3 regions of the Idiomarina sp. UBA4520 genome follow, and region 2 is predicted to be linked to each of the others. Evidence: predicted binding sites of a transcription regulator. Region 2 holds the regulator's gene; each other region holds the start of a gene.
What was found. The regulator sigma-54, encoded in region 2, starts transcription at its own class of promoters, with help from an activator protein. The targets are predictions, from matches to a motif close to GTTGGCACGNNNNTNGNNT.
Positions count from the first base shown of each region.

Region 1 (4,291 bases), on a different contig from region 2:
CGGCGTGACGCTGCAAGGTATGCGCAATATGAATTTGGCTGCCAACACCGCCCAGAGTGCGGGAAAAGCGCTCAGCGGCAACTTCACCAATGTCCCAAATTTGGCCCCAGGTGCCATGGGCTCGATCACGAAGCTCAAACGGCACAATAGTGACGGAATTTTTGTAGCTACTGCGGGTGCAGTCACCTTCACGGTTCCAGATATCAGCACGTAATAGAACCACGACACGATCATCACGAACCTCTTCACGAACAATACTGACCTGATCAACATTGCCACGACTGGTCCACTGGGTTTCTGTGTTACTTAATACACCGTCGACAACTTGCTGAATACTGCTGATACTGCCACCGGTGGAGAGTAGGGCTTGCTGAAGAGCGTTTTCAATGGCTTGCTGGCGCGCCTTTTCGACATCGCCGTTAACAATACGCGCCGTACCCTGAGCTTCAATCCAGCGGGCGTCGCTTGGAAACGCAAGAAAAATAAGTGACGCGAGTAAAAGCAAGGTCTTCCAGTTCATGTGTCGTATCCCAGTCTTATCCAAAGTGTCGATTTATTGTCGGTCTTTGTGGTTTTCTCTGAAATAAACTGCAAGAACCCTGCCAAATTATGACTTAAAAGCGCCGCTTAATAATAAACAACACGTTTTACTTTTTGCTGGCGGTTGGTGCTTTGATACAAGCGGTGCACTTTCTCAAAGTCTAAACGCAACTCTGTCGCGTAATACTCGCCAACAGTGTAGGTTTTCACGACTTCGGCCCCGCGAATAACACCGTCAACCGATGCCTGAAAGCTGTCGTTATTTAACGCCCAGTCTTCCACCGAACTGCTACCGGCAATCCGTTGTCCGTAAACTTGCTCTGCAAGCTCTCGGTACGCAGCGAGTTTCGAGGCGCGCATAGCGTTTAGATCTTTCACTTGAGCCGAATCACCTGATTGCTTTTCAATAGGCGCATAGCCAACCGCGTTTAATACCGGAAAGGTGTCAGGCGTTTGAGTTTCCCATTCGACGTGCTTTTGATCGTACACAAAGTTGTTGTAAGCGGCACAACCGCTCAACAGCATTGATGAAAGGACAATACCCAGTGTCAAAATTTGCTTTGTCATAACGACCCCTACGGACTAAAACGTACTAATCGTTATAACGGCTGAAACGCAGAATTCTTTAACGAATTTTGCCTTTACTGTTGTAGGTAAGAGAGTCTTTGCGGGCTGACTGTAAAATACTTTGCTTGAGCTGATCAATGCTGTTCAGAGTGGACTGAACCACACGCTCATTGACTTGGTTTTGGTGCTGGATATTGGCAAGGGTTTGCTTGATAGACTCAACTGCAGTGGCTAACTGAGGGTCTTCTTTCAACGTGTCTTTATCGGGGTGCTCTGACAACAAAGTGTCGAGGCGTGTCACTTCGGCCAGAGCTTTTTCTTTTTCGGAAGTAATAGCAGGAACGTCTGCATGCTCGCGATCGACAATGGCATTTAGCTCGCGCTGTTGCAGCAAAGCCAGCCTATCTAGCGACTCCGCCATGTCATCAAGCAATTGGTTGACCGACGCGACTTCTGTCATTATTCGTCGTTACCGCCAGCGAAAAGATCAGATTCAAACTGCGCAAGTTTTGAGGCTAACTGCTCAACATTAATTTTGTATGAGCCGCTTTCAATTTCTGCTTTAATTCTGTCCACTTTAGCTTGGTCGATACCACTACTGTTCATGGCTTTTTCCTGCAAGCCGCCCAGTTGTTGCGCTTCGCTGGTTAAAGAAACCGCGTCACCACCTTTTTGAGAAACCGATGCAGAATTACCCGCCTGGCCGTTTTGAACCTGGCGATTGCTTGATTTGTTATCGATACTGGTGTTTTTCAATCCAGCATTATTGATGTTAATAGCCATTGTGTTGCCTCGCTAGATAGTAAGTCTCGGTTACTTATCGACCATATCCGAAAAAACTTAACTAAAAAATCCACTTTTTTGTAAAGTATTTTAAAGGTTGACGGTAACCTCGTTCAGCCCTGTCACAACCGCTTCTATCGACTTGCCTGAGCGGGCGTTTTTCACGACAACGGATTCGCCTTTTAAGCCGTCAGCTAACGCTTTTCCGTCAGCGGTAATTCTTAATGCTTTATTTTTAGCAACTATTGTAACCGTTTGGTCCTCACAAACAAGACAGGTATCGCTTGGTCGAATTGCCTGACCGGCGCCAATGCGCTTTTTGACGCGGGCGCCAATCAATAGTTCCTTTGTTGTATAAACGTTTGAGCGTATTTGGTTTAAATCGACTTCGGCAAAGGTTAAGTCGCTGTCGCTGATCATTTGGCCCGGAGACATAGGACCTGATGCGGTGACCACGTTTTTATAACGGTAAATTCTGACCGGCACATAGGTTCGCCAACCGTTTGCGGTAGCACACTTAATTTCTACGGTTGTGTAGCCATCTAACCTTGCGTTGCTCGCTAAGCCAACCTCTGGTGCCGCTGAACATCGCTTTGCTGTCATTCGGGGATCCAGGTTATTCGCAACAACGTCAATGCGACCACTTTCAGGTGCGCTGACCTGAGAGCGAACAAAATCATGCGCCAGAGTCTGTAATGCCTTATAATCGAGGCGTACGTCATTACTTTGTGCCAGCGCATTATTTGGGGTAAAGCCCAAGAGCAAAATCGTTATTGCAAAAAGCGAACTGATCAACAGCGATTTACGTACTATCATAAAAATATCCTGACGTTATCTACTAAGGTTATCTGGCTGCCTGCCGAAAAAAAACGGTATAACGTCAAAAGTTCGGCGGCTCGACCAATACATATTTGCTAATAGTAGTTTAAGCAAATACCGTGCCGAACAAAGGTAGCCTGCCATATTACAGGAGTGAAGCATGGCCAGTATTCTCGATTCAGTGAATCAGCGCACACAAATGGTCGGACAAAACCGACTGGAGTTATTGTTGTTCAGGTTAACAGGGAAACAACGCTTCGGAATTAATGTGTTTAAGGTCAGAGAAGTTTTACCTTGTCCTAAGTTAACGGCAATGCCGCAGCGCAACCCGTTAGTCAGAGGTGTTGCACATATTCGTGGCCAGGCTATTTCCATTATCGATTTGAGCATGGCAACCGGCGGGCCGGCTATCACCGACATTGAAAACCGCTTCGTCATTATTTCCGAATACAACCGAACTGTTCAGGGCTTCCTGGTGGGTGGTGTTGATCGCATTATGAATATTAATTGGGAAGACGTAATGCCACCGCCGAAAGGGGCCGGGCGCGACGCTTACCTGACAGCGGTAACCGAAATCGAAAATGAATTGGTTGAAATAATTGACGTTGAACGTATTTTGGCTGACATAGTGCCGGTTAACTCGGACGTTAGTGAAGAAGTGGCCAATGCAGAAGTCAATGTGGCCAAAGAAGACCTCACTCTTCTTATTACCGATGACTCTTCAGTAGCACGCAACCAAATTAAGCGCGCGCTTCAGTCGCTGGGTATTAACCTGGAAGTGAAGAAAAACGGTAAAGAAGCGCTTGAGTATTTAAAAGAGAAAGCAAAAGAGCTGGGCGGCAATGTACATACCCACGTACCTGTTATGGTGTCTGACGTAGAGATGCCGGTGATGGATGGCTATACATTAACCGCTGAGGTAAAAGCTGACCCCGATTTACGCGATATTCATGTTATTTTGCATACATCATTGAGTGGCGTCTTTAATCAGGCTATGGTGAAGAAAGTCGGCGCCGATGATTTTATTGCAAAATTTCATCCCGATGAGCTGGCGACAGCCGTTCAAAAATGGCTTAATACCGAAGTAACCATTTAAAGAGTAGCAGTTAATATAACGTGTCGAATCGCGAATTAAGTTTATCGGAATACCAAGAGTTTCGTCAGTTCCTGGAGCACCAGTGCGGTATTGTACTGGGCGAGAGTAAACTGTACTTGGTTAAAAGCCGGCTCAGCCCGTTAATGGGGCGCTTTAATATTGACTCGTTGTCAGAGTTGGTAAAGCGCTCTATGAAAATTAGTGAACGCGCAGTGAGGGCGGCGGTTATTGACGCCATGACCACTAATGAAACCTTATGGTTTCGCGACACTTACCCATTTCAAATTCTGCACGATCGCATTTTACCCGAATACAAAAACCACACCGGACCTTTAAAAATATGGTCAGCGGCCTGTTCGTCCGGGCAAGAGCCATACTCTATTGCCATTACCTATGACGAATTTAAGGCCAAAAATCCGGGTGCTCTAAAAGGTGGCATTAAAGTGACCGCCACGGATATTTCCAATAAGGTATTAGAGCAGTGTG
Region 1 covers NZ_DGMK01000015.1:33,645-37,935, forward strand. Annotated here, with positions in the region: gene B3850_RS07200 (flagellar assembly protein FlgT) at 1-520, opposite strand, end outside; gene B3850_RS07205 (LPP20 family lipoprotein) at 628-1,107, opposite strand; gene B3850_RS07210 (flagellar protein FlgN) at 1,166-1,567, opposite strand; gene flgM (flagellar biosynthesis anti-sigma factor FlgM) at 1,567-1,890, opposite strand; gene flgA (flagellar basal body P-ring formation chaperone FlgA) at 1,981-2,706, opposite strand; gene B3850_RS07225 (chemotaxis protein CheV) at 2,870-3,805, shown strand; gene B3850_RS07230 (CheR family methyltransferase) at 3,826-4,291, shown strand, end outside.
Region 1: a site for sigma-54 is predicted at 2,818-2,836, ahead of flgA (flagellar basal body P-ring formation chaperone FlgA). Genes of this name have one in related genera too.

Region 2 (4,291 bases):
TGAAAGACGATAATCAGTTTTTTATCTGCTCTGCCTAATACACGCTCTCGCACCTCTTCGCTAAGTTGATGCAATGACAAGTCGCTGCTGTCGAGGCGCCAGGTAGCGCGCTCCATAATGGGCTCTAACAATTTAAGCTCGGCTTGTAATGCATCAACCAGAGGTAACTCTTTTTGCGACAGCGGGTGCAACCGGCGTGTTTCACCAAATCGCTTAAGCAGGGTGTTGTCGTCGGCATCAATAAATAGCACTTCGGGTTCAACCCCTTTGGGTAGAAAATTCAGTGAATCGAGCAGCTCTTCTGAATGCTCTGGCAAGTTGCGAACGTCAATGCTTATGGCAATTTTAGAATACTGTTCCATGACCGCATGGACCAGTGTTGGTAGTAGGCTAATGGGTAAGTTGTCGACACAGTAAAAGCCAAGATCCTCGAGTACTCGAAGGGCGATAGTTTTACCCGATCCCGAGCGACCACTGACAATAATCAGTTGCATGGCTTATCTTCACCTTCCCCAATAAATAGTTGATAAAGTGCGTTGTCTGTATCAGCGTTGCGAAGTGCTCTGGTGCAATCTTTGTCGTTCATGCGACGTGCAACTGCGGCCAGTGTCTGTAAATGGTTTTCATGCTCTGACTCAGGCACTAACAGCGCAAAAACAATATCAACCGGCTGGTTATCAATAGCGTCAAATTCAATCGGCTCATCCAACGTCAATAATACGGCAACCGGATGGCTGGCTTTAGCGAGTCGTCCATGGGGTATCGCAATACCTAAACCAATGCCGGTACTTCCCAAGCGCTCGCGATTTATAAGGCTTTCAAAAATGTCATGACGGGTAATGCCTGACAGTTTCGGCGCAACAATTTGGCTAATGGTCTCTAATAACCGCTTTTTACTTGCACCCTCGACTGCACACTTGGTGCAGTCGGGGCTTAACAACTCACTTATTTGCATGGACTAATGCTTTTTCATTTTTTCTTTGTGTTTAATAACCTGACGGTCGAGTTTGTTGATTAAGCCGTCAATCGCTGCGTACATATCATCGTGAACAGAGTCAGCAAAAATTTCGCCGCCGTTCAAATGCACGGTAGCTTCTGCTTTTTGATTCGTTTTTTCAACATTAAGGATGACGTGAACGTTGGTTATATGGTCAAAATGGCGCTCTAACTTAGCAAATTTTGTATCCACATACTCACGCAGAGACTCAGTGATATCGATATGATGACCAGTAAGATTAATTTGCATAACGTCTTCCTTCTGCAGTTTACAAGTTATAAAAGACTCTTGCGTTGACTCGATGAGGGAATATTCAATGATTCCCGGTACTTCGCAATTGTCCTCCTCGCTACTTTGATGCCTTGCTCGGCTATCAGTTCAGCGATTTTGCTGTCGCTTAATGGTTTGCTACGATTTTCTGCAGCGACCAACTTCTTAATTAAAGCACGTATTGCGGTACTTGAACACTCACCTCCACCTTCTGTACTGACATGGCTAGAGAAAAAGTATTTCAGTTCAAAAATGCCTCTTGGGCAATGTAAAAACTTCTGCGTTGTCACTCGTGAAATAGTACTTTCATGCATTTCTACCGCTTCGGCGACATCGTTGAGTACCATAGGCTTCATTGCCTCTTCGCCGTACTCAAAAAAGCCTTGCTGGCGCTGGACAATGCAGTTGGCAACTTTCAGCAGTGTTTCATTACGGCTTTCGAGGCTTTTAATAAACCAACGAGCTTCTTGCGTATGGTTTTTAATATACTGACTGTCTGCCGAGGACTTCGCCGCTTTACTCAGTGCCGCGTATTCTTCATTGACCTTTAATTTAGGTACGCTATCGGGGTTTAATTCGACCACCCAGCGGCCATTCTTTTTCATGACTGCAACGTCAGGAATAACGTACTCGACTTCTTGCTGAGCAACTTGTTCGCCCGGGTGTGGGTGCATTTGCTGAATTAGGCGCATGACTTCTCGTAAGTCGTTTTCTGATAGCTTCAGCTTGCGCTGAATATTGCGAAAGTCGCGGTTGCCTAACAAGTCCATATGATCGCAAACAAGGGTTAGGGCGTCATATTTGAAGGGCGTGCGGTCATCCAGTTGTCTTAACTGAATGGCGAGACACTCACTAACTGTGCGCGCACCAACTCCGACAGGGTCGAAATGTTGAATGCGCTTGAGTACCATGCAAACTTCTTCCTCGCCAACCTCGGGTAGGCGCACAGACTCTATAATGTCGTCGATATCTGCGGTTAAATAACCGTTGTCGTCAATAGCCTCAATAATGGCTTCGCCAATGGCGGTGTCTTCCTCAGAAAAGTGTGAGAGCTGCATTTGCCAAATGAGATGATCCTGCAGAGATTCGCTGGTTGAGCCTTGGTAAACCTCGTAGTCGCCGTCGTACGACTTACTGCTCGATGCTGCGCCATTGACTGGCGTAGATGACGAATAAGTATCGTCCCAGGTACTGTCGACAGGCAGATCTTCCGGCATTTCCTGAGTTTTAATAACGTCGGATGTTTCTCGTTGGCTGTCGTCTTTATGTAAGGAGTTTACATGATCCGCGCTGTCGCTGTCCTGGGACTGCTCACTCTCGACTTCTAACAATGGGTTATTGTCCAGAGCGTCTTGAATCTCTGCCTGTAAGTCGAGCGAAGAGAGCTGCAGCAAGCGTATAGCTTGTTGTAACTGAGGCGTCATGGTCAGTTGCTGACCAATTTTTAGCTGCAGACTTTGTCTCATGGTTATCGTCCCGGTATCACATTAAAGGGTGAACTGCTCACCGAGGTAAACGTCTTTAACCTGTTGATTCGATAATATACTTTCTGCATCTCCGCTGGCAATAAGTTCTCCGTGGCTAACAATATACGCGTGTTCACAAACGGACAGCGTTTCTCTGACATTATGATCGGTAATAAGTACACCAATACCACGCTGCTTCAAATGTTCAACAATTTTCTTAATATCGATAACCGAAATAGGGTCAACGCCTGCGAAAGGCTCATCTAACAGAATAAACGTGGGCTCAGCAGCTAATGCGCGGGCGATTTCAACGCGGCGCCTCTCGCCGCCAGATAAACTCATGCCCAGGCTATTAGCGATATGCCCAATATTAAACTCTTCCAGCAGCGAGTCGAGCTGCTCTTCGCGCTCGTTTGCAGAGAGCTCTTTGCGAGTTTCTAAAATAGCCATCAAGTTATCACGCACGGTCAATTTTCTGAAAATAGACGCCTCTTGCGGTAAGTAGCCAATTCCGCGGCGAGCACGCTCGTGCATCGGCAGGGCGGTTAAGTCGTCTTTATCCAGTAAAATCTGGCCTTTGTCGCTGTTGATCAAGCCGACAATCATATAGAAGGTTGTTGTCTTCCCTGCGCCATTTGGGCCTAACAGCCCAATAATTTGGCCCTGACTGACTTCCAGACTAACGTCTTTTACAACCTGACGACGCTTAAAGCTTTTGGCGAGATGTTTAACTCGTAAGGTTGCCATATTAAGGGTTCTCGTTATCGTTTTTGTCGTCTTTTGTTTTCGGCGTAAATATCGTAATCACGCGTCCGTTATCGGTATCAGAACTGCTTGCCGAGATGGTTTGCTCAGCCAAGTCATAAACAATAGTATCGCCACTTGAACTACTGGTACCTTGCGAAATTTTTGCATCGCCACTGAGTTCAAGCCGCTGCTCAGTCTGGAAGTAGGTTATCTTATTGGCTTGAGCACTAATTTCATTTCCGTTTTCCAGCGTTTGTGTATAGGTTGCCGGAGAGCCTTCCGCAATAAAGGTGTCTGCTTGTTCACCGTTTTCACTGGCAGAGGCTTCAAGTCGGTCAGCGTTAATAAGCAAGGTACCTTGCCGAATGATAACGTTATCAGTCAGTACTAGCTTATTATTCTTGATGTCGAACTGCTCGTGGCTCGACTCGACTTCCATCGGCTTTTTAAAGTCAGCTTTTCCTTGCGCCATAACAGCCAAAGGAAGCACTAATAGCGCCAGGAAGCTAAGACTTTGGCTGGAAAACCGTTTTAACATGTCGTTTTAACTCCATTATTTCTGCGCTCATGTCGGCGCTTAAACCATCACCACGAACGACCACTTGTGGCCCTCGCATTATTACTGGGTATTCAGTACTCATGGACTCATTGGCTAAGTCTATAACCAGGTATTCTGTCATGATGCGTTGTATTGGTGAACTTTCCTGCAAAGCCTGTATCTCGACACTGCGCTCCAGAATCAGCGTTTTGTCATCGTAAAAGGTACCTTGCTCCGCACTGACTTGCCAGGTTTCAGTACCGTCTTGTGAAA
Region 2 covers NZ_DGMK01000004.1:152,622-156,912, reverse strand. Annotated here, with positions in the region: gene rapZ (RNase adapter RapZ) at 1-494, opposite strand, end outside; gene ptsN (PTS IIA-like nitrogen regulatory protein PtsN) at 485-955, opposite strand; gene hpf (ribosome hibernation promoting factor) at 959-1,246, opposite strand; gene B3850_RS02115 (RNA polymerase factor sigma-54) at 1,273-2,733, opposite strand; gene lptB (LPS export ABC transporter ATP-binding protein) at 2,755-3,480, opposite strand; gene lptA (lipopolysaccharide transport periplasmic protein LptA) at 3,482-4,018, opposite strand; gene lptC (LPS export ABC transporter periplasmic protein LptC) at 3,987-4,291, opposite strand, start outside.

Region 3 (4,291 bases), on a different contig from region 2:
CAATTTTGGGTCGCTCATTAGCGGGGACATTAATACCAAAGTTACCCAGCATAGTGCGGAAAGTTTGGTCAGTAAACGGGGTTTGCTCGCCCGTTCCCGGCAAACCAACAACTAAACCATAACCTATTAGCTGGTTGTCACGAATACCCTGCACCGATGCAATGTCTTTAATACGAGATGCCTGCACGGGCGCTACCAACATCGAGACTAAGCACAGGGTTAAGGTAATTAGTTTTGCTACTTTCATGCCCAACTCCTTAGAACGGCCAAATTGGACTGTTGAAGAAACGTGTTAACCAGCCCTGCTCCTGCACTTGGGCAAGGCTGCCCGTGCCTGAGTATTCAATACGTGCATTGGCAACACGAGTCGATGGAATTTGGTTAGCTGCAGTTATGTCCCGTGGCCGGATCATGCCGGTTAAACGAATGTACTCGTCGCCGGTATTAATGCGCATCCACTTCTCACCACGCACTATTAAGTTGCCATTCGGCAGTACTTTTATCACCGTCACAGTAATTTCACCGGTAAGTTGATTGCTTTGATCCGAACTGGCGTCGCCATTAAAGTCCCGCGTTCCGTTAATGCCAGCAGACAACGGGTTGCCTCCAACGGTAATATCCCGTCCAAACATTGTTGGCGCACCAAGCTCTGCCGTGCTTTCTTTAGAGGTTTCAGTCGTTGCCGTTTTACTGGCGGTTGTCTGCTCCTGCAGGGTCACCGTAATAATGTCGCCTAAGCGACGCGCTTTTATGTCTGAGTACAGGTTGTCTGCGTACGCATCCTGAAATAGAGACCCCGTTGGCACGACCGGCTGTGCACGCTCTTCCGGCAATACCGGTGCGTAGTAAGGGTCATCCGGCATTGGCTTATGCGGTGAGCTTGCACAGCCCGTCACCGCTAAAATTGCTAAAGTTGCTAATAAGTAACGCATCACAGCCACCTGTTATTGATTATTAAAGTTGCTGGGTGACGAAGCTCAGCATTTGGTCAACCGAGGAAATCACTTTTGAGTTCATCTCGTAACCACGCTGACTCTCAATCAGGTTGACCAGCTCTTCAGTCACGTTGACGTTAGAGGTTTCCAGAGCCCCCTGAATGGTGTTACCCATACCGTCAACACCCGGCACAGCCTCAAGTGGTGCGCCGCTGACCGCTGTCTCGCGATACAGGTTTTGACCCATAGGCTCTAAACCCGCTGGGTTAATGAAGTTGACCAGGTTAATTTGGCCGACCACAACGTTATCCGGGTTACCGGGCTGAGTTACCGTCACTTCACCTTCCTGAGAAATGCTGACTGACATAGCGTCTTCAGGAATTTGAATAGCCGGCTCTAACGTATAACCGTTACCCGAAGTCACCATCTCCCCCTCTTCGTTCAGTGAAAACTGACCGTTACGCGTGTAGGAGATAGTTCCGTCCGGCATCAAAATCTGGAAGAAACCTTTTCCGTCAATCATCACATCCAGCGAGTTGTCGGTCGTTTGCACATTACCTTGAGTATGCGATTTTTGCGTCGCGACCACTTTGGTACCGGCGCCGACCATAAGGCCATTCGGTAACTCGGTGTCCTGAGCAGACTGGCCGCCCGGCTGGTTAATGTTTTGATACAGCAAGTCTTCGAATACTGCCCGGCTTTTCTTAAAGCCAACCGTACTTGAGTTCGCCAGGTTATTTGAAATTACCGAGATATCGCGTTGCTGCGCATCCAGTCCGGTTTTACTGATCCATAATGCTGGGTTCATGTTATGTCTCCTCTATACGCCATTAATGAAATTTCGACTAACTGATGCGCATCAGAGACTCTGAGCGCTGTGCGTTTTCATCGGCGGTTTTCATTAATTTGACGTTCATTTCGTATTGGCGCTGCAGAGCAATCATGCTTGTCATTTCTTCGACGCTGTTGACGTTACTGCTTTCCAGAGCACCAATTTGTAATCTAACGTTGGCATCGGCTAGCGCAACTTGGTCATCTTTCAGTTTGAACAAACCATCCGTGCCTTTCTCGATATTGCCGTTTGGCGGGTTCACCAACTTGATACGGCCTATCACTTCCATAACATTTTCTGGTGCGCCCATAGGACGAACAGATACATTACCGTTAGCTCCAATCGTCAGCTTGTCGACAGGCTGGGGTACAAAAATAGGGCCGTTGTCACCAACAATGGTGTTACCTTTTGAGTTTTTCAGAAGGCCGTCGGTACCCACTTCCAGGCTGCCGTTTCGGGTATAGCGTTCATTGCCATTTTGGTCCTGAACGGCTATCCAGCCCTGGTCTTGTATGGCAACATCCATATTGCGGCCGGTGGTTTGCAGCGCACCTGCGGCAAAGTTCTGCCCAGGACTTTCGGTCATGGCAAACACACGGGTTGGCAAGCCTTCGCCAAACGCCTGCATAGATCGGGCTTGTTCCAAATCCGCCTTAAAACCGTCAGTGTTTGCGTTGGCCAGGTTATTTGCCCGCACCGACACCGCGTTCATGTTTTCTTTGGCGCCGCTCATGGCAACCCAGAGCATTTTGTCCATAGCTGACCTCCAGCCAAAATTTTGTCGTTTTCGATCGTTACCCTAGACAATGCAGATTCCGTGCCAAAAACGAAAAAAGACGCCCGAAGGCGTCCTTTTTTACATTTCCCAGCTAATTCAATTATCGAATCTGCAGGATAGTCTGGTTAATGGTGTTGTTCACTTCCAGCGAACGCGAGTTGGCCTGGAAGTTACGTTGCGCGGTAATCAGATCCACCAGCTCTTTAGTGAGGTTTACGTTAGAGTTTTCTAACGCTGATGCTTCTATAGAACCAAAAGTTCCGGTATTCGCTTCACCAGACAATGGTTCGCCGGATGAGATACTCTCACGCCACTTAGTGCCACCTATTTGAGTTAGGCCTTGCTCGTTCGCAAAACGAACCAAAGCAACCTGCCCTAAGTATTGCACATCACCATTAGAATAAGTTGCTGCAATGGAGCCACTTTTACTAATATCAACATTTGTAAGACGACCTACAGTTGTTCCATCCTGGTCAAGCGTTGTTACTTCAAAATCAGAAGCAAACTGTGTGGGCGCTGTTGTGCCCGTTTCATCCTGAAAGTTGAATTGAACGGTTTGCGTATCATCCGCACCATTTGTTAGATAAGGGTCACCATTTGGATCACTGCCGTTTAAATCAATAATTGCTTCCGGAAATGTGATATTCGGAGCCGCTACATTAGGCGTCCCATCAGGGTTAAAGGCAACTCTACGGCCTACCGACCCGGCTGCGGACTCAGCACCTCCATTAGCATTTGCGGCAGTACCCATGTTAATTTCTTTGCCGTCAAACGTCGCATAAACATCCCATTGGTTTGAGCCTCGTTTCACGTAATAAGTTGATAGAATATGTGACTCGCCCAAAGAATCGTAAACTGTCGCAGACGTTGATGCGTTATAAGTCGAAGGCGAATCCGGATCAAAGTTTGACGTCGGAGGTGGGCCACCGCCATTATCAGGAATGTTCGTTAAACGCGCATCAACGTTAAAGCTTGTAAAAATATTTTCGGTTTGTTGAGGAGCTCCTGCCACATCAGGTACACGGATAGGTTGCGTTGTCGCTAAACTCGTCGAAGTGGTTGCTCCGCTATTACGATTAACTTGGTAACCCTGTAAAAAGTTACCTTGGTTATCCACAATAAACTTGTCATCGTTTAGCTTAAATGCACCCGAACGCGTATAAGTCATGTCACGAGAGCCCAAACCGTCTGTCGTTGCAAAGAAACCGTTGCCTGAAATCGCCATATCCAATGAGTTTTCAGTGAGTTCTAGCGCGCCTTGACTAAACTGCTGAGCTACCGATGAGGTCAAAACGCCGTCCCCAACTTTGGTATTACCGGCATTAAAGATGCTTGTCGCATAAACGTCAGCGAATTCAGCTCTAGATTGTTTAAAACCCGACGTCTTGACGTTTGAAATATTATTAGCAGTTACATCTAAATCTTTTTGAGATGCATTGATACCGCTGAGTGCAATACTAAATGACATAAGTCACCTCACTTGTTAACTAATTTCAGAGACATCAGAAAGCTTGATGCCACCTAATCCTTTAAGGTTCAAAACAACGCCTCGCTCACCGCCCGTACTGACGCTCTGGACACGCGCATGCATTTGTAACGGAAGCTCCTCGGCTTGACCTCCAACGGTCGCGTTCACCGAAAATGAGTAATTGCCCGCCGGTGCCTGCTCGCCAGTCGTCATGGTTCCGTCCCACTCAAACTCTTTAGTACCCTCTGGCATGTCACCCAAATTCAGGGTTTTCACCA
Region 3 covers NZ_DGMK01000015.1:39,704-43,994, reverse strand. Annotated here, with positions in the region: gene B3850_RS07270 (flagellar basal body P-ring protein FlgI) at 1-202, opposite strand, end outside; gene flgH (flagellar basal body L-ring protein FlgH) at 258-932, opposite strand; gene flgG (flagellar basal-body rod protein FlgG) at 955-1,743, opposite strand; gene flgF (flagellar basal-body rod protein FlgF) at 1,781-2,524, opposite strand; gene flgE (flagellar hook protein FlgE) at 2,646-4,013, opposite strand; gene B3850_RS07245 (flagellar hook assembly protein FlgD) at 4,029-4,291, opposite strand, start outside.
Region 3: a site for sigma-54 is predicted at 2,574-2,592, ahead of flgF (flagellar basal-body rod protein FlgF). Genes of this name have one in related genera too.